4 regions of the Kitasatospora sp. NPDC048540 genome follow, and region 4 is predicted to be linked to each of the others. Evidence: riboswitches for the same ligand, from Rfam matches in the RefSeq annotation. Region 4 holds a riboswitch; each other region holds the start of a gene.
What was found. Region 4 has a riboswitch for cobalamin ahead of AB0D08_RS17865 (peptidase). Riboswitches for the same ligand answer to the same signal wherever they lie in the genome.
Positions count from the first base shown of each region.

Region 1: linked by a shared signal. The riboswitch ahead of AB0D08_RS35025 (cobalamin biosynthesis protein) and the one ahead of AB0D08_RS17865 (peptidase) in region 4 are both predicted to bind cobalamin.
Region 2: linked by a shared signal. The riboswitch ahead of AB0D08_RS15815 (acyl-CoA thioesterase) and the one ahead of AB0D08_RS17865 (peptidase) in region 4 are both predicted to bind cobalamin.
Region 3: linked by a shared signal. The riboswitch ahead of cobN (cobaltochelatase subunit CobN) and the one ahead of AB0D08_RS17865 (peptidase) in region 4 are both predicted to bind cobalamin.

Region 1 is NZ_JBEZIR010000143.1:3,463-8,143, reverse strand. It holds gene AB0D08_RS35030 (cobyric acid synthase) at 1-605, opposite strand, end outside; gene AB0D08_RS35025 (cobalamin biosynthesis protein) at 921-1,868, opposite strand; cobalamin riboswitch at 1,960-2,122, opposite strand; gene AB0D08_RS35020 (helix-turn-helix transcriptional regulator) at 2,421-3,110, shown strand; gene AB0D08_RS35015 (alpha/beta hydrolase) at 3,238-4,347, shown strand; gene AB0D08_RS35010 (hypothetical protein) at 4,596-4,681, shown strand, end outside.
Region 2 is NZ_JBEZIR010000033.1:28,191-32,871, forward strand. It holds gene AB0D08_RS15805 (PTS transporter subunit EIIC) at 1-1,016, shown strand, start outside; gene AB0D08_RS15810 (hypothetical protein) at 1,043-1,465, opposite strand; gene AB0D08_RS15815 (acyl-CoA thioesterase) at 1,711-2,190, opposite strand; cobalamin riboswitch at 2,410-2,563, opposite strand; gene AB0D08_RS15820 (nuclear transport factor 2 family protein) at 2,767-3,171, shown strand; gene AB0D08_RS15825 (superoxide dismutase) at 3,247-3,849, opposite strand; gene AB0D08_RS15830 (BlaI/MecI/CopY family transcriptional regulator) at 4,066-4,461, shown strand; gene AB0D08_RS15835 (M56 family metallopeptidase) at 4,458-4,681, shown strand, end outside.
Region 3 is NZ_JBEZIR010000004.1:94,174-98,854, forward strand. It holds gene cobN (cobaltochelatase subunit CobN) at 1-1,761, opposite strand, end outside; cobalamin riboswitch at 1,882-2,005, opposite strand; gene AB0D08_RS03810 (hypothetical protein) at 2,119-3,321, shown strand; gene AB0D08_RS03815 (precorrin-8X methylmutase) at 3,318-3,944, shown strand; gene AB0D08_RS03820 (precorrin-2 C(20)-methyltransferase) at 3,941-4,681, shown strand, end outside.
Region 4 is NZ_JBEZIR010000040.1:19,897-24,577, forward strand. It holds gene AB0D08_RS17855 (phospholipid scramblase-related protein) at 45-767, opposite strand; gene AB0D08_RS17860 (flagellar hook-length control protein FliK) at 1,318-1,809, opposite strand; gene AB0D08_RS17865 (peptidase) at 1,838-2,935, opposite strand; cobalamin riboswitch at 3,034-3,154, opposite strand; gene AB0D08_RS17870 (3-hydroxybutyryl-CoA dehydrogenase) at 3,322-4,188, opposite strand; gene aceB (malate synthase A) at 4,267-4,681, opposite strand, start outside.

The sequences.
Region 1 (4,681 bases), on a different contig from region 4:
GCGTCACCGCGGAACTTGTTGACGAACCAGCCCGCCACGTGCCGCTGGTCCTCGGCCGACAGCAGCGCCAGCGTCCCGTACATCGCGGCGAACACCCCGCCGCGGTCGATGTCCCCGACCACCACGGTCGGCAGGCCGGCGGCGGTGGCCAGCCCCATGTTGGCGATGTCCCGGTCGCGCAGATTGATCTCGGCGGGCGACCCGGCGCCCTCGCACACCACCACCTCGTACCGGCTGCGCAGATCCGCCAGGCACGCCAGTGCCCGTTCCAGCAGGACGGGCTTGCGGTCGCGGTAGTCCAGGGCGCCGACCTCGGCGACGGCCCGGCCGAGCAGGACGACCTGGCTGCGGCCGTTGGCCCCGGGCTTGAGCAGCACCGGGTTCATCGCCGCCTCCGGGTCCACCCGGGCGGCGGCCGCCTGCATCGCCTGTGCCCGGCCGATCTCGGCGCCGTCGGCGGTCACGAACGAGTTCAGCGACATGTTCTGCGCCTTGAACGGAGCCACCCGCACCCCCTGCCGGGCCAGCCACCGGCAGATCCCCGCCGTCACCACACTCTTCCCGGCATCCGACGTCGTACCGGCCACCAGCAGCGCCTTAGCCACGCCCACACCATTCCTCAGTCGTCATCGGGCCCCCGGCCGGCCCTCCGGGCGTGTCTCGGGGGTGCGTCTTTTCAGGGGCGCGGGGAACTGCGCGCTGCGGGAGGTGCGGCGCGGTCACGTCGGTCTTCGTGCCTCGGGGGTGCGTCCTTTCAGGGGCGCGGGGAACTGCGCGCTGCGGGAGGTGCGGCGCGGCGCCTTCCGACTTCGCGCAGTTCCCCGCGCCCCTGGGGGGTGCCCAGCTCTGTGGGGTAGCGCCCCTGGGGGGTGCCCAGCTCTGTGGGGTAGAGCCCCTGGGGGGTGCCCAGCGTGATCGGTTCATCGGGTGCCCCGGGGGTGGCGGCGGGTCAGGGTCCAGGCGGTGCGGGCGAGGACGGTGGTGGCCAGGGCCAGGGTGCCGACGCGGCGGGAGAGGAGGCAGGCCCGTTCGATGTCGTCGGCCGCCACCGGGCGGAGCTCCGCGCCGAGCACCGGCCGGTGCTCGACCCGCGTCCCGTAATGCAGCGTGCCCCCGAGCCGTACGCCGAGGGCGCCCGCGAACGCCGACTCGGCCTGGCCCGCGTTGGGGCTGGGGTGGGCGGAGCCGTCCCGTCGCCAGACCTGCCAGGCGGTCCGCGGGTGCGGCGCCGCGGCGACGGTCAGCAGCGCGGTCAGCCGGGCGCCGGGCCAGCCGGCCACGTCGTCCAGCCGGGCGGAGGCCCAGCCGAAGCGCCGGTGGCGGGCCGAGCGGTGCCCGACCATGGCGTCGAGGGTGTTGACGGCCCGGAAGGCGAGCAGTCCGGGCGTCCCGGCGAGGGCGCCCCAGGTGAGTGCGTTGACCACCGCGTCGGCGGTGTTCTCGGCCACCGACTCGACGACCGCGCGGGCGAGTTGCTGCTCGTCCAGGGCGCTCGGGTCGCGGCCGCACAGGTGCGGCAGCCGTTCCCGGGCCGCCGTCAGGTCGCCTGCCCGGAGGGAGGCGGCGATGGTGCGGGCCTCGCGGGTGAGGGAGGTGCCGCCGAGGACGGTCCAGGTGGCGGCGGCGGCCAGCGCGGTGCGGCCGGCGGCCGAACGCCCCAGCGTGCGTTCGGTGAGGACCGCGCCGGCTGCGACGGTGCCCACGCAGGTGGCGGTGTAGGCGGCGCCGACGGCCCGGTGGTCGCGCCAGACGGCCCGTTCCAGCCGGCCGGCGGCCGAGCCGAACAGGGCGACCGGGTGCCCGCGCCGGGGGTCGCCGTACCGGGCGTCGGCCAGGTAGCCGGCGACGGCGCCCAGCAGCCAGGGCAGGGCGGGGGTCAGTCGGCGCACGGCGTGGCGGGCGTGGCTCGGTCCTGGGCAGCCTGCATGGCTAGGTGTCCTCACTCAGGGTCCGCGCCCTGGATCGACGAACGGTGGTGAGAGTCTCCTGGCTCCCGGCCTGGCGACCGCCCGCCGCTGCGGGGGCGCCGACCGGTGACAGTGGCGGGACCGCGCCGGACTCGCACCGGCTTCCTCTGCTTGCCTCCGTATGGCGCAAGGATCCCATCACGCGCTTCGTCCGGGAGTCAACAAGACCGCCGGAGGGCTTGATCACACGTCATCACCCCAGCTCACCGGGCCCGCGGCCCGGGCTGTGACCCTGGCCCCGGCCGCGACCGGAGGCGGCCGCCGGCCCGCGCTCCCGCGCACCTCTCCTACGGAGCGGGCACCCGCGGCGTCAGCCGTCTCTACCTCCGAGTAGCCGGGCGCCTGCGGGGCGGACGGTTGTCGGTTCGACCAGTCCACTGTGGATCTGTCCAACGGGGGTTCGTGCGTTCAGCGGCTACAGGGGGCGGCGGCCCCGGCCCTAGCTTCGGTCCCATGCGACGAAGACAGCCCGCCCCCACCCCGGTGCCGTTCTCCCCGGCGGCCGCCCGGGCCCACCGCGCCGGTCTCGGTCTGACGCCGGACCAGGTGGCCGAGGGCATGGCCGCCCACGGGGTACGGCTGCTGCCGGCCCATGTGATCGGGTGGGAGAGCGGTGCCGTCCGGCCCTCCGAGGAGGAGTTCATCGCGTTGGCGCGTGCCCTGTGGTGTCCGCCGGCGCAGCTGATGGGCGCCCGCCCGGCGAGCCTGCGGGACTTCCGGGTGGCCCGCGAGCTCGGCCAGGAGCAGGCGGCCCGGCAGATCGGGGTCACCCCGCAGAGCTATGCGAAGGCGGAGCTGACCGGCCGCTGGGCAGGTGACGCGGAGCAGACCAGGGCGCTGGCCCGGGTGCTCGGACTCGGGCTGCGCACCCTGGTGTGGATCACCGGTCACCAGGACGACCTCGACCAGCGGCTGCGGCAGGTGGTGCAGGGCCGGTGGCAGGGCCAGCTGAAGCCGGTGGCCCGCCTGGTGCCGGTGGACCAGGAGGTGCTGGCGCTGGTACTGGCCGAGCTGCAGGGCGAGTACCAGGTGCCGATGCACTGGGGTGCGGCCGCCCCGGCCGCCGAGGAGCAGCCGCGGCAGCTGCCGACGCCGCGGTTCTGGGAACTGCTGTCCCGGCACCGCACCGAACTCCCGATCTGACGGGCGCCGCCCCGGCGGCCCGGCCCGCAGCCCCTCGAACGGCCCCGCCCGGTGGCCCGGGCCGGGGCCGGACGGTGGACTGGGAGCGCATCGATTTCGGTCCGCGATCAGCACACCGGGGAGCACAATGCGCTGGCAAACCGCCGCCGTCGTGGCAGCCGCCGTCGTCGGGACCGGGACCGCGGTCCTGCTGCTCGGCCGCAAGGTCTCCGACCGGGTGCTGAAGCCCGCCGACGGCGGCGGGGGCACCTCGCTGCGGGTGCACGCGCTCGGCCCCGGCCAGGTCACGCTGACCCGCACCACCGCCTCGGTCCGGCCCGGCCGGTACGCCCTGGAGTGGGGGGACGGCGGTCACGCCGTGGTCGGCGACGTGCTGCGCACCGATGTGCAGACCGTCACCCGGCGCCTGGAGCGGGCCGACGGCGGCACCCTCACCGCCGGCACCGAGGTGCGGCTGACGCCCCGGGTCTACGTCGGTGACCCGCTCACCGCGCTGGGCATCGAGTACGTCGACTCCTCCGTGAACGCCGAGATCGGCGAGCTGCCCGCCTGGTACGTCCCCGCGGTCCGCGGGACCTGGGTGGTCCTGGTGCACGGCCCGGGAGCCGACCGCACCCAGGTGCTGCCGGTGCTGCCGCTGCTGCGCTCGCTGCGGGTGCCGACGCTGACCGTCACGTACCGCGGTGACGAGGGCGCGCCGCCCTCGCCGGACGGGCTCGGGCACTTCGGCGAGACGGAGTGGCGCGACGTGGACGCGGCGGTCCACACGGCGCTGGCCTCCGGTGCGGGCCGGGTGGTGCTGTACGGCTGGTCGCTCGGGGCGACGATCGCGATGCAGACGGCGGTCCGCTCGGACTGGCGCGGGTCGGTGGCCGGGCTGGTGCTGGACTCCCCGGTGCTGGACTGGCCGGCCACCGCGCGGCGGGGTGCGGCGCGCTCCGGGGCACCGGCCGCGGTGGCCGAACTGGGCGCCCTGGCGGCCCAGGGGCGCTCCGGCGTCGACCTGGCCGATTTCGCACGCCTCGCGGACGGCCGGGACCTCCAGGTGCCGGTCCTGCTGATGCACAGCCGCTCCGACGAGATCGCCCCGTGGGCGGCTGCCGAACGGCTCGCCGGCCGCCGGGAACAGCTGGTCAGCCTGTACGGGGTGCCGGGTGCCGAGCACGCCGCGCTGTGGAACGCCGACCCGGACCGCTATCTGGAGCACCTGCGGCGCTGGCTCACCCCGCTGATCTGAAACCGGCCACTCCCGGCCGGTCGGACCTCGGCTTGTTGTCGTGTACGGGGCGCTTACGGCGGTCACCTCGGCCCGGTTTGCGGGCCCTTGCCCGCATCCGGGGCCGCCGAGGGGCCGCCCCCCGCAAAGACGCGCCGCAGCCGATGTGACAGAACGCCCGTACAAGGGGAAGACTGCACGGCGTGACGTCTCGGAACCCGCGCGACCGTGATGCCCCGCTCCCGCCGACGATCCGTACCGGTGCGACGGTGACCCGTCTGCCAGGCACGGCCCGCCGAGCCGACAGCGCAATCCAGGGCAGCCCCGCCGCAGCCCGCCGCCGTACCCCCCAGCC
Region 2 (4,681 bases), on a different contig from region 4:
TCACCGCGATCTCCGCGGGGTTCATGTCCCTGCTCACGGTCTTCGTCGGCTACAACACCGCGAAGGAGTTCGGCGGCACACCCGTGCTGGGCGGTGCCGTGGCCAGTGTGATCGTGTACGCGGGGGTCTCCAAGGTGGAGGTGCTCGGCCACCAGCTCGTACCGGGCCGGGGCGGGGTGATCGGGGCGCTCGCCGCCGCCCTGCTGGCGGTGCAGGTCGAACGGTGGACCCGGCGGGTGATGCCCGACGGCCTCGACGTCCTGCTCACCCCGACGGTCACCGTGCTGGTCACCGGCCTAGTGACGCTGTTCGGCCTGATGTTCGTGGCGGGCGAGGTCTCCTCGGCGATCGGCGATCTCGCCACCTGGCTGCTGGCCCACGGTGGTGCGCTGGCGGGGCTGCTGCTCGGGGGTCTGTTCCTCCCCCTGGTGATGTTCGGCCTGCACCAGGCGCTGATCCCGATCCACACCACGCTGATCCAGCAGCACGGCTCCACCGAGCTGCTGCCGATCCTCGCCATGGCCGGGGCCGGGCAGGTCGGCTGCGCAGTGGCCGTCCTCCTGCGGCTGCGGGGCAACACCTCGGTCAGGGCGACCATCAGGTCCGCGCTCCCGGCGGGCCTGCTCGGCGTCGGCGAGCCGCTGATCTACGGGGTGTCGCTCCCGCTCGGGCGCCCGTTCGTCACGGCCTGTCTCGGCGGAGCCTGCGGCGGGGCCGTCGTCGGGCTGCTGGGGCAGCTCGGTGCCACCGTCGGCGCGACCGCCATCGGGCCCTCCGGCTGGGCGCTCTTCCCCCTGCTGACCGGCTCACGCGGGTTCCTGGTGAGCGCGGCCGTCTACGCCGCGGGCCTGGCGACCGGATACACCACCGGCCTGCTGGCCACCTACTACTTCGGCTTCACCCGGGAGATGCTCGACGAACTCGGCGCCGTCCCGCCGCCCCACGGCCCAGCCACCGGGACCGGCACCCCCGCCGCGGAGGCCGCCCGCGACGCACCGGCGGTCCCGAAGCCGTAGCGACGGCTCCGCGCCGGGGCGTCCGGTCAGCAGTGGCAGAGGAGTTGGGCGGTCAGCGCGTCCTCGGGAAGCTCGCGCAGGTAGGCGTCGGCGAGCCGCCAGTACGCGTCCGGCTCGGACTCCTCGGGGCGGGGAGTGCCGAGGGAGCGCACGTTCCAGGGGTCGGCCCACTGTCCGTCGAGGGTCAGCAGTGCGTAGGTGGGCACGGCCGTGGCCGCCGCACGCTCGACGAAATCGCGCTCGCCGCAGGCGAAGAGGGCAACGGGGTCCTGGGTCAGGTAGCTGTTCGGGTAGTGCCGGTCGCCGCCCCCGATCGCGTACTGGGCGAGCGCCTGGACCAGGGGCTGGGCGAGGTGCTCGCGCTTGGCCCGGTCGGCCGGTGGACGAGCCGGGCATCCCCCGCGTACTCGGGCCGGACGACCAGGTTGTCGTAGCTGGATATCTGCCACCCGTCCCATTCACCCTGCGGGTTGTACCCGTCCTCCCTGGTAGCCGGGTCGATGTTCTGGTCGAACGGACGCATGGCGGTGGCGATGGCGGAGACCGGATCCTCCACGGCGTCCGGGGGGAGACTGACCGTCACTCTGAACTTCGCCATGCTTCCTCCATGATCATCCGGCCGGGCGCGGGCCAGGATACAGCGACCGGGCCCGGGCCGCCGCGCGGATCTGGCGGCCCGGGCAGGTGGCGGGGGTCAGTCGGCGGCGTTCCTCATCCGCCGGGTGCGGCGCTCGCGGGCCAGGCGTTCGCGGCGCTGTTCGGCGGCGCCCTCCGGCAGCAGGACCGGTACCCGGTGCGGCTGCCCGTCCGCGTCGACGGCGACGAAGACCAGCTGAGCCGTCGCCACCCTGGTCACCGGCCCGGTGAGGTTCCAGCGTTCGGCCGTCACCACCACCGAGACGTCCATGGAGGTCCGGCCGGCGTGGTCGACCCGGGCACGGACCGTCAGGAGGTCACCGGCCCGGACCGGCGCGAGGAAGGACATCTCCTCCACCGAGACGGTGACCGCGGGCACGCCGGCGTGCCGGCCGGCGGCAGCGGCCGCGGCGTCGTCGATCAGCTTCATCACCACACCGCCGTGCACCGTCCCGTAGAGGTTGGTGTCGTGCTCGCTCATGATGTGCGCGAGGGTGACCGCCGAGTCGGCCGGCGTCCGGGAGACGGCAGGGGGCATCGTCACGGCGCCATCACCCCGCCGCCCGTCGGCGCGACGGCGGTCGCGGCCCTGGTGGCACGCCGGTGGTAGGGCTGCTTCACGGAACTCTCCTTCGCGAGTTCGTGAGCCCCGGGTGCGCGAAGGAGCAGGAGGTACGGGATCGCCGTCCCTCCCTGCCGCCGACCCGCCCTCGGGGTCCGGTGAGACCGCGGACCACTGCGGTCCACGGGCAGCGGCAGGTCTTCGGACTCGCGGGCGCGCCCAGCCCTGTGAAGGGCGGACACCTACTGGCCGTCGCTTCCCGGGCCCGCTACGGGCCCAGTGCGTATGACGGCGGTCGTTCCCGCTCACCGCTGCGGGGCAGTCCCGGATTCCCACCGGGTTCCCTCTTGCGACGCGCCTGCCTGGCGGACAGGGCGAACCAGCTGCGCAGGCCACTCTACGGTCGTCGCCGCAGATCAGAACCACCGGGCAGGGCCCGTGACGAGCACCCTGCGGGACGCCGTGCGGCACGGCCGGCGCCGGAAGGCGGCGGGGACGTCCTCGCTCCTAGCATGGAACGAGACGGCGGCCCCGACCGAGGTGAGGTGTCCGGTGAACGAGCAGAGCATGATCGAGACGATCAGATCGGTCTACGAGGCCTTCGGCAGCGGCGACCTGCCGGGGATCCTGGCCAGACTGGACGACGACGTCGACTGGGCCTCGGAGACCACGTCGACCGCGGCCCCCTGGTACGGCGTGCGGCACGGGAAGGCCGAAGTGGCCGAATTCTTCGAGCAGTTCGGTTCGACCATGGCGGTGCAGGAGTTCATCCCGGTGTCCTTGGCCGCGAACGACAGCGACGTCCTGAGCGTGGTGCGGATGCGGGCCGAACACCGGGCCAGCGGCCGGGTCCTGGCGATGGACCTGCACCACCGTTTCACCTTCCGCGACGGGAAGATCGTCTACTACCGCGGCACCGAGGACACCGCCCAGACCGAGGCCGCCTTCCGGTCCTGACGGCCGGCTCCGCCGTACGAGGCGACGCCCCGGCCGGGGCGCCCGGTGCGAGCGGGCGCCCCGGCGGACGGTCCGTCAGGCGTTCTTGGCGGCGGCGAACCGGGCGGCGACGTCGTTCCAGTTGACGACGTCCCAGAGCTTGGTGACGTAGTCCGGGCGGACGTTCCGGTACTGCAGGTAGTAGGCGTGCTCCCAGGCGTCGAAGGCCAGCAGCGGGGTGGTGCCCTGGCCGACGTTGCCGTGGTGGTCGTAGACCTGCTCGACGATCAGGCGCTTGCCGAGCGGCTCCCAGGACAGGATGCCCCAACCCGAGCCCTGGACGCCGACGGTGGCGGTGGTGAGCTGCTTCCTGAACGCCTCGAAGCCGCCGAAGTGCTCCTCGATCGCGGTGCCCAGCTCACCGTCGGGACGGTCACCGCCGTCCGGGGAGAGGTTCTCCCAGAACAGCGAGTGCAGCACGTGGCCCGACAGGTGGAACGCCAGCGTCTTCTGCAGGCCCACCAGGCCGCCGAACTGCTCCTTGTCGCGGGCCTCGGCCAGCTGCTCAAGGGTGTCGTTGGCGCCCTTGACGTAGGCCGCGTGGTGCTTGGAGTGGTGCAGCTCCAGGATCTCGGCGGTCATCGCCGCCTCGAGCGCGGAGTAGTCGTACGGCAGATCGGGAAGTGAGTACGCGCCCATCGGGACACAGTTCCTTTCAACGGTGACGGTGGTGCCGGCCCCACACTATTGCGTGTTACTTGCAACTGCTAACACAATGCTCCAGCATCGCGCCTGCGGGCCCGTCGGGCGGCCCCGCATCCCGCCGTAACCCCGCAGCGCCCGACCTGCCCCTCCCGGGCAGTGGGATGATGAGGCGACCTTGAGGTGCAGACCGGGCCGAGGTGCCGGGTGCGGGTGGAGAACGGGAGTGTGACGGTGGACGAGGCCGGGGAGAGGCGCCCGCACGGCGAGCTCGTCGCCGAGGTCCTGGCGGTCCTGTGGTCGGCTTCCGGGCCGTTGACGCCGGTGGAGGTGAACAGCGCAATCGGCCGGGGCCTGGCGAGGACGACGGTGACGACCATCCTGACCCGGCTGTGCGAGAAGGGGACAGTGGTGCGGATCCGCTCCGGGCGCGGGTTCGCATACTCGCCCGCGGACGACGCCGCCGGGCTGGCCGCGGGCCGGATGCGCCGGGAGCTGGAGCGGGAGCCGCAGCGCGACCTGGTGCTGAAGCGCTTCGTCTCCTCGCTCTCCGAGGACGACGAGGACCTGCTGCGCCGCCTGCTGCTGGACGCCGGGGACGACCGGTGATCCTCGCCCTGGTGCCGGTCGGGCTGGCACTGGCACTCCCCTGGTGCGCGGCGCCGGCCGTGCGCCGGCTGGCGGCGCTGCTGGCGCCCCGCCAGGCGTCGGTGGTGCTCGCGGGCGCCGGGGCGCTGCTCGCCGGAGGTACGGTCGCGGCGCTGGTCGGCCTGTTCCATGTGCCGTTCCTCGCGCGGCTGGAGCGGATCCCGCTGCACACGGTGGCGGC
Region 3 (4,681 bases), on a different contig from region 4:
GCGCTTGGCCTGGGTGCCCTCGCCCGGGTCGTTGACCAGGAACGGGTAGATCAGCGGCAGGTCGCCGATCACCGCGTCCGGGCCGCAGTCGGCGGACAGCGCGGCCGTCTTGCCGGGCAGCCACTCGAGGTTCCCGTGCTTGCCGAGGTGGATCACGGCGTCGGCGCCGAAGCCGCCGTCCGACCGCTCGGCCGCGATCCAGCGGTAGGCGGCCAGGTAGTGGTGGCTGGGCGGCAGGTCCGGGTCGTGGTAGATCGCCACCGGGTTGGCGCCGAAACCGCGCGGCGGCTGGATCAGCACCAGCAGGTTCCCCGAGCGGATCGCGGCCAGCACGATGTCGCCGTCCGGGTTCTGCGAGCGGTCCACGTACAGCTCGCCGGGCGGCGGGCCCCAGTGCTCCTCGACCCGGCCGCGCAGGCCCTCCGGGAGGGTGGCGTACCAGCGGCGGTAGTCCGCGGCCGGGATCCGGACCGGGTTGCGGGCCAGCTGGTCCTCGGTCAGCCAGTCCTGGTCGTACCCGCCCGCCGCGATCAGCGCATGGATCAGCGCGTCACCCTCGTGTCCTCGCCCGCTCGCCTGGTCGCCCGCTCGGGGCGGGTTGGGGCGGTCCTCGGACGCGTCGTCGTCCAGACCGGGCAGACCGGTGCCCAGGTCCATGCCCTCCGCACGGAGCCGCTCCAGCAGCCGCATCGCGGAGGCCGGGGTGTCCAGGCCGACCGCGTTGCCGACCCGGGCGTGCTTGGTCGGGTACGCCGAGAGCACCAGCGCGAGCCGCCGCTCGGCGGCCGGGATGTGCCGCAGCCGGGCGTGCCGGACCGCGATCCCCGCCACCCGGGCGGCCCGCTCGGGGTCGGCCGCGTAGACGGTCAGCCCGTCCTCGTCCAGCTCCTTGAACGAGAACGGCACGGTGATCAGACGGCCGTCGAACTCCGGGACGGCGATCTGGGTGGCGGTGTCCAGCGGGGACAGGCCGTCGTCGCTGGCCTCCCAGGCCGCCCGCGACCAGGTCAGGCAGAGCGCCTGCAGGATCGGGCGGTCCAGCGCGGCCAGCGCGCCCGCGTCCCAGGCCTCCTCGTCGCCGCCGGCCTGCGCGTCGGCCGGGCGGGTGCCGCCGGCCGCCAGCACGGTGGTGACGATCGCGTCGGCGGTGCCCAGGCGCGCCAGCAGCTCCGGCTCGGCGCCGCGCAGCGAGGAGCAGTACAGCGGCAGCGCCCGCGCCCCCCGGTCCTCGATCGCCCGGCAGAGCGTCTCGACGAAGCCGGTGTTGCCGCTCATGTGGTGGGCGCGGTAGTACAGCACCGCGATCACCGGGCCCTCCGTGGTGCGGGCGGTGCGCTCCAGCGGGCCCCACTCCGGCGCGGACACGGGCGGCGCGAAGCCGTGGCCGGTCAGCAGCACGGTGTCGGACAGGAAGGCGCCCAGTTCGGCCAGGTTGGCCGGGCCGCCGTGCGCGAGGTAGGCGTGCGCCTCGGCGGCGAGCCCGGCCGGGACGGTGGACAGCTCCATCAGCTGGGCGTCCGGGGCCTGCTCGCCGGTCAGCACCACGACCGGGCGGGGGCCGGCCAGCAGCGCGTCCAGGCCCTCCTGCCAGGCCCGGCGGCCGCCGAGCAGCCGGACGATCACCAGGTCGGTGCCCTCGGTCAGCGCGGGCAGGTCCTCGACGGCCAGCCGGGCCGGGTTGCCCAGGCGGTACGGCACCGGGCCGTTCGAGGCGCGGGCGCTGAGCAGGTCGGTGTCGGAGGTCGACAGCAGCAGGATCATGCGAGGGGCCTCCCGGCCTCGTCGGCGAACGGGCGGGCGGCGCAGGACATGCGGCAGCGCACAGGTCAAGCCTTCCTCGGGGTCCGCGCCCCGTGGCGGTTCCCCCCGGCCACGCGCCGGAGGGCTGGTCTGAGGGACGGCAGGAGTTCCTGGCTCCCACGGCGGTGAACCGTGGTCACAGTGGCGGGACCGCACCGGGTTTGCACCGGTTTCCTCCCCTTGCGCCGTCGCTGGCACGGGTGGCCCGCGGGCCACCCGGGCAGCATCGTACGGGGTGCCGACCGGCTGCGGAGCTGGTCCGCGGCTGTGATCTACGAGACCGGGGCATCCGATCGGACCATCTGTATGCTCGCCGCCATGCCACCCACACCCGACGCCTCCGCGCCGGGCCCCGCCCTGCCCGACCGGGGCCGGGCCGACGCCTGCCCCGGCGCGCTGCGCCTGCACCGGGCCGACGACGGCGCGCTCGCCCGGGTCCGGGTACCCGGCGGACTGCTGACGGCCGCTCAGGCACTGGTCCTGGCCGAGGCCGCCGAGCAGCTCGGTGACGGGCAGCTGGAGACCACCTCGCGCGGCAACGTCCAACTGCGCGGCCTCGGTTCGGACGCCGGCGCCGAGCTGGGCGGGCGGCTGCGCGCGGCCGGCCTGCTGCCCTCCGACACGCACGAGCGGGTCCGCAACATCGTCGCCTCCCCGCTGGCCGGCCTCGACGGCCGCGGCCACGCCGACGTCCAGGCCTGGGTGCGCGAGCTCGACCGCCGGCTGTGCGCGAGCGACTGGGCGGCCGCGCTGAGCGGCAAGTTCCTGTTCGCGCTGGACGACGGACGCGGCGACGTGGCCGCCCTGGACGCCGATGTGACATTGATCGCAAGGCCCGGCGGCGCGGCCCTGCTGCGCCTGGGCCGGGCCGCCACCGCCCGGCCGGTACCCGCCGGCGGCGCGGTGGACGCGGCCCTCGGCGCCGCCCGCGACTTCCTGGCCGCGCTGGAGGCCGCCGGCCGTACCGCCTGGCACCTGCGCGAGGTACCCGGTCTGCTCGACCCCGGCCCGCTGGAGCTGCCCGCGCCGGCCGGGCCGCACCCGCCGGCCGGCGTGCTGCCCGGCGGTCTGTCGGTCGGCCTGCGGTTCGGCCGGGCCGACGCCGGGCAGTGGCGGCTGCTGGCCGAGGCGGCCGCGGACGGCCTGCGGGTGACGCCCTGGCGCGGCGTGGTGCTGCCCGGGGCGGCGGCCGGCTGGCTGCCCCGGCTGGCCGCGGCCGGACTGCGCACCGAACCGGGCTCGCCCTGGGAGCGGGCCAGCGCGTGCACCGGAACGCCCGGCTGCGCGAAGTCGCTGGCCGACGTGCGCGCCGACGCGGCGGCGGCCCTGGACGCGGCGGAGCAGCCGGGGGTGCCGGTGCACTGGTCCGGCTGCGGGCGGCGCTGCGGACACCCGGGCGGAACCTGGGTGGACGTGCTCGCCACGGGGCAGGGCTACCGGGTGACCCGGGGCGAGGCCTCGGTGGAAGTGACGACGCAAGAGATGGCCGAGGCGGTCGCCGAGGCCCGGAGGATGACGTGATCGAGTACGAGAAGGACGGCGCCGAGATCTACCGGCAGTCCTTTGCCACCATCCGGGCCGAGGCCGACCTGGCCGGCCTGCCCGCCGACGTGGCCCAGGTCGCGGTGCGGATGATCCACGCCTGCGGCATGACCGACCTGGTCGAGGACCTGGCGTACTCGCCGGGCGTGGTGGCCCGCGCCCGCGAGGCGCTGCGCGCCGGGGCGCCGATCCTGTGCGACGTGAACATGGTGGCCAGCGGGGTCACCCGCAAGCGGCTGCCGGCCGGCAACGAGGTGATCTGCACACTGGCCGACCCCGCGGTGCCGGAGCTGGCCGCGAAGCTGGGCAACACCCGCAGCGCCGCCGCGATGGAGCTGTGGCTGCCGCACCTGGAGGGCGCGGTGGTCGCCGTCGGCAACGCGCCGACGTCGCTGTTCCGGCTGCTGGAGATGGTGGCCGCCGGTGCCCCGCGGCCGGCCGCGGTGATCGGTGTCCCGGTCGGTTTCATCGGCGCCGCCGAGTCCAAGCAGGCCCTGGCCGAGCACCCGGTGGGCCTGGAGCACCTGGTGGTGCGCGGCCGTCGCGGCGGCAGCGCGATGGCCGCCGCCGCCATCAACGCGATTGCGAGCGAAGTGGAATGACGGAGCGTCAGACAGGCCGCCTGTACGGTGTCGGGCTCGGCCCCGGCGACCCGGAGCTGGTCACCGTCAAGGCCGCCGCGCTGATCGGGAAGGCCGACGTGGTGGCGTACCACAGCGCCCGGCACGGCCGCTCGATCGCCCGCTCGATCGCCGAGCCCTACCTGACGGCCGGGCAGATCGAGGAGAAGCTGGTCTACCCGCTGACCGTGGAGAGCACCGACCACCCCGGCGGCTACCGCGGTGCGCTGGACGAGTTCTACGAGCAGGCCGCCGCCCGGCTGGCCGCCCACCTGGACGCCGGCCGCGACGTGGTGGTGCTCGCCGAGGGCGATCCGCTGTTCTACGGCTCGTACCAGCACATGCACAAGCGCCTCGCCGACCGCTACCCGACCGAGGTGGTGCCCGGCGTGACCTCGGTGAGCGCCGCCGCGGCCCGGCTGGGCCGGCCGCTGGTGGAGGCCGAGGAGACACTGACGATCATCCCGGGCACCCTGCCCGAGGAGGAGCTGACGGCCCGGCTGGCCGCCGCCGACTCCGCCGTGGTGATGAAGCTCGGCCGCACCTTCCCGGCGGTGCGCCGGGCCCTGGAGCGGGCCGGGCGGCTCGACGACGCGCAGTACGTCGAGCGGGCCACCATGCCCGGTGAGCGCACCGGGCCGCTGGCCGAGGTGGACCCGGAGTCGGTGCCGTACTTCTCGGTCGCCGTGCTGCCCAGCCGGATCGACCGGGCGGCGGCC
Region 4 (4,681 bases):
CGGCGCGCTCGGGGGCGGGGCGGGGAGGAGCGTGGGGGCTTCGGTCAGCCGAGGCCGCGGGCGTCCTGCTTCAGGGCCGTGTCCACGGTCAGCGCGGTCGCCACGACCAGGCTGAGCAGCGGGTCGGTCAGTGGCCGGTGGATCTGGAGCACGTAGTTGTCGGCCGTGGTGAACACGGTCTTCGCCAGGCCCTCCCAGGTCTTGGTGATCCGGGCGATCTCGGTGTCCGTCGCGTCGACGATGGAGAAGTTCCAGGCGCGCCAGTTCTCCGCCTTGACGGCGCCGACCTTCTGCCCGCCGACCTCCATGGCGAAGTTGATCTTCCCGATGGCGTTCTGCTGGACGATCTGGCCGACCTCCTGGCCGTCCGGACGCTGCACGATCACCCGCGACTTGATGAACTTCGCCGGGCGGGTCAGCAGCAGCACCGGGGTGCCGTGCGCGTCCCGGATCTCCAGCTTGTGGGTCAGGTACTGGTCGATGGAGAAGAGCAGCCGGATCAGCTTGCGCAGACCGCTCTGGCCGACCTGGACCACCGAGCCCAGTGTGGCGCCCTGCTGGTCGAAGACCGAGTACTCGTTGGTCAGCTCGATCAGCTTGGCCTTCTGGTTCACCACCAGGACCGGCTCGGAGAAGAGGGTGCCGCCGCCACCGGAGACCGGTCCGACGCCCGCCTGCTGCTGCACCTGGCGCTGCACCTTGGCGGAGTCGCCGGCCGGAGCGGCCGGCTGCCCGGGGAGACCGGGGGTGTTCGTGTTCTGGGACATGGCGGGCAGGTTAGGCTCAATTCCCTGTGCGTAGCCAGATCGTTTGTTCGCGCCCAGGGTCGCCCGAGGCCGTTCATTGCGCCTCTGACCTGGGGGTTTCGGTGTTCTGATGGTCAGTCGGCCAAATGCGGGCGGAATGGATGTGGCCGAAGTCACACCCGCGGTCCCGGTCCGGCCCCGCAGCGCCCCGCTGACGGCGGGTCGGGCGGGCGCGTCCGCTCGACCGACCGGCCCGTCAGAAGGTCGCGTCTGCGCCGGTCCGCCGGCACCCGCCGGGCTTCCTGCCCGGTGACCGGTTCACCCGCCCGGACGGCGTGCAGGACGTGGGCCAGGACCCCGGCGCCGCGGACGACCCGGGGCCGGGGCGGTTGAAGCAGGCCGGTCCGTCGAGGATCCGGACCCGGCCGTCCCGTACGGCCGGAAGATCCGCTCGGCCCGGGAGCCCGGTGGGCAGCTGGAGTTCGCTCCCGGTGCGGTCGGGTGACCGCGCCCTCCCGCCGATGCCCCGAGCATTGCGCGGGGAACGGGGCACCGGCGGTCGTGCGGGGTGTCAGGGGGCGGTGATGCCCGGCTGGGTGCCCGCGCCGAAGGCCCAGCCTTCGACGTCGCCGGGGGCGGGGTTGTAGCTGCCCGCGCCGAGGCTGCTGTACGACCAGGCGCCGCCGTGCTGCGCGTGCCAGTACGACCAGTAGGCGCTGCCGGTGGGGTTGGTGCAGGTGGCCGGCAGTGAGTTGATCTTGCAGACGAAGCCGGGGAAGCGCGGGTGGAAGGCCCAGGAGAACCCGGCGCCGGTGAGTGCGGCCAGGCCGGTGGCCGGGTCGCCCGGGGCGCAGCCGGTCTGGATGCCGCCGCCCACGGCGGTGAAGTCGACCACCACGGTGACGCCGGTGGTGCCGGTGCAGGCCGCGGCCTGCGCCTGCGGGGCCTGGGCGGCGGAGACGCCGAGCAGACCGGCGGTCAGCGCCGCCGCGGCGGCGGTCGAGCCGAGGGTGCGGCGGGCGGTGCGGCGGGCGGGGCGGGCCGGGGTGAGGGTGTCGCTCATGCGGAAGCTCCTTGCGGGGTCAGGGCGTTCAGCGGGTGGTCGCCGGGCAGGCGAGGACCGGCGCGGCGGGGCGGGCGCCGTGGGCGGAGAGGGCCGCCAGCGGGGTACCGGCGAGGCCGAGGACGGCCTGCGCGGTGGCGCGGACGCCGTTGCCGGTGTTGAAGCCGGTGGCGTCGTAGGCGACCGCGCCGCGGACGGCCGGGTCGGCGGCGCAGCCCTGCTGGAGCTTGACCAGGCTGCTCCAGCCCTTGAGGCCGGCGCCGAGGCGGCCGGAGGAGAGCAGGGTCTCGGTCGCCAGGCCGGTGCTGTTGGCGTTGGAGGCGGTGGCGCCCGCGGCGGCGAACCCGCCGTCGGCGTTCTGGTGGGCCGTCAGCCAGCCGAGACCTGCGGCGGCCTTGGCGGGGCGGCCGGTGGCGGTGAGGGCCTGGACGGCGAGTGCGGTGGCGTCCGGGTCGGCGGTGCAGGTGGGCTGGCCGAAGGAGATCGGGAAGCCGCCGTCCGCGCACTGGGCGGCGGCGAGGAAGTCGACGGCGGCGGCCGGGGCGCCCGCGTGGGTGCGCTGGAGCGCTATCAGGGCGAGGGACTGGCCGAAGGCGTTGCTGTAGTCGCCCCACTGGGAGCGGTCGGAGAAGCGGCCGCTCGGGGTCTGGAGCGAGCGGAGCCGGGCGGGGAGGTCGACGCCACCGAAGGCGGCCGGGTTCTCGCCGCGGACCTCGGCGGCCAGCAGCAGCTTGGCGGTGGCGCCGGCGTAGGCCTCGGTGGTGCCGTCGCCGAGGTAGCCGGTGATGATCTCGGGCTTGGCGAGCCAAGCGGTGGCGCGGGCCGCGGCCTGGTCGGAGCTGTGGGAGGCCGCGAAGGCCAGCACGGCGTCGACGGTCAGGCCCTGGTCGGGATAGTGGACGCCGTCGAACACGGCCTCGAAGTGGTCGCCGTCGACCAGTTGGCGGGCGAGCCAGCCGGCCGCGGCGGCGTCCGGGCGGACGGTGGCGGTCGTGGACGCGGAGGCCGATGCGGATGCGGGGGCGGCGGCGGGGGAGGCCTGGGCGGCGGCGGCCGCCGGAAGGACGGTGGCGACGGCGAGGGCGGGTACCGCGAGCAGGCCGAGGGAACGGCGGAGCGCTGGCATGGAAGGCCTTTCCGGGCCTGGGCGCAGGGGCGGCCGCAGGGGGCCGGAACGAGTCCGGGCAGCCCTCGGAGCTCCGGCCCGCAGACCACGACGGGAGGAGGGAACACACCTCCGCCGCCGGGTACTCGGGCTCGCCGCCGACAGCCGTCGGCGGCCTACCGTTGCGGGTCAGCGCCGGATTCGGACCGGACTTCCCCCAGCGGCGGAGTCACAACATGACGGCCCATCATGGCGACGGGCGAAAGGCCCGGTCAATGGCGCGTGCGTCACATCTCGCCGGGTCCGGATCGGTCGCCGACGACCGAGCCGGACCCGGCGGAACCGCCGTGCTCCGCCGGTGCCCGGCCCTCCGCGACAGAGGCCGGGCACCGGCGGGTCACGTACGGTCACACCGGCCGGTGGCGGTGGAACCCCCTTCCGCTCTTGCGGCCGAGCAGCCCGGCCTCGACCATTCGGGCGAGCAGCGGCGGCGGGGCGTACAGCGGCTCCTTGTACTCCTCGTACATCGACTCGGCGATGGCCTGCACGGTGTCCAGGCCGATCAGGTCGGCGAGTTGGAGCGGGCCCATGGGGTGGGCGCAGCCGTGGACCATGCCGGCGTCGATGTCGGCGGCGGTGGCGTGGCCGGCCTCGGCCATCCGGATCGCGGCCAGCAGGTACGGGACCAGCAGGGCGTTGACGACGAAGCCGGCCCGGTCGCGCGAGCGGATGACGTGCTTGCCGAGCACCTCCTCGACGAACGCCCCCACCCGGTGCAGGACGGTCGGGTCGGTGTGCAGCGAGGCGACCAGTTCGACCAGCGGCATCACCGGGGCCGGGTTGAAGAAGTGCAGGCCCAGCACGTGCGAGGGGCGGCCGGTGGCGATGCCGAGCCGGGTGACCGGGATGGCGGAGGTGTTGGTGGCGAGGACGGCCTGCTCGTCGGCCAGGACCTTGTCGAGGGCGGTGAGGATCTCGGTCTTGACGCTCTCGTCCTCGACGACGGCCTCGACGACGAGTTGGCGGTCGGCGAGTGCCTCCAGGTCGTCGGCGAAGATCAGGTGGCCCCAGGCCGCGGTGCGCTGCTGATCGCTGATCCGGCCGCGGTCGGCCGCGTGGTGCAGGGAGCGGTCGATCCGGGCGCGGGCGGCGCGCAGGGCGGCCGGATCCTTCTCGCAGACGATGGTGTCCAGGCCGGCGCGGGCGAAGACCTCGGCGATGCCGGAGCCCATCTGTCCGGCGCCGACGACGGCGACACGGCGAAGGTCGTTCATGCGGTTGCCTCTTCGGGTCGGGGCGGGTCGGTGCGGGTCGCAGCGGGGCGGGTCGCTGCGGCTCGGGGACGGTGGGCGTCAGAGGGCCGGGGCGGCGGTGCGCACCAGGTGGCGGGCGTACGCCTCGGTGGTGAGGAAGGCCGGCAGGTCCGCGCCGAGCGCGGTCTCCTCCAGGATCCGCACCGCGTCGTCCACCAGGGCCGGGTCGGCGCCCTCGGCGAGCAGGGCGGACCGCTCCCGGTCGACCAGACGGCGCACCAGGTCCGGGGTGACCAGCGAGCCGCCGGTCAGGCGGGTGCAGTGGTGCTGCCACTGCCAGATCTGGCAGCGGGAGATCTCGGCGGTGGCGACGTCCTCCATCAGGCCGAAGACGGCGACCGCGCCGGAGCCGCCGAGCCAGGCGGTCAGGTAGCGCAGGGCGACGGCGACGTTGGAGCGCAGGCCCTGCTCGCTCGGCAGGCCGACGGTGAGCCGGTGCACGGCGAGCAGGTCG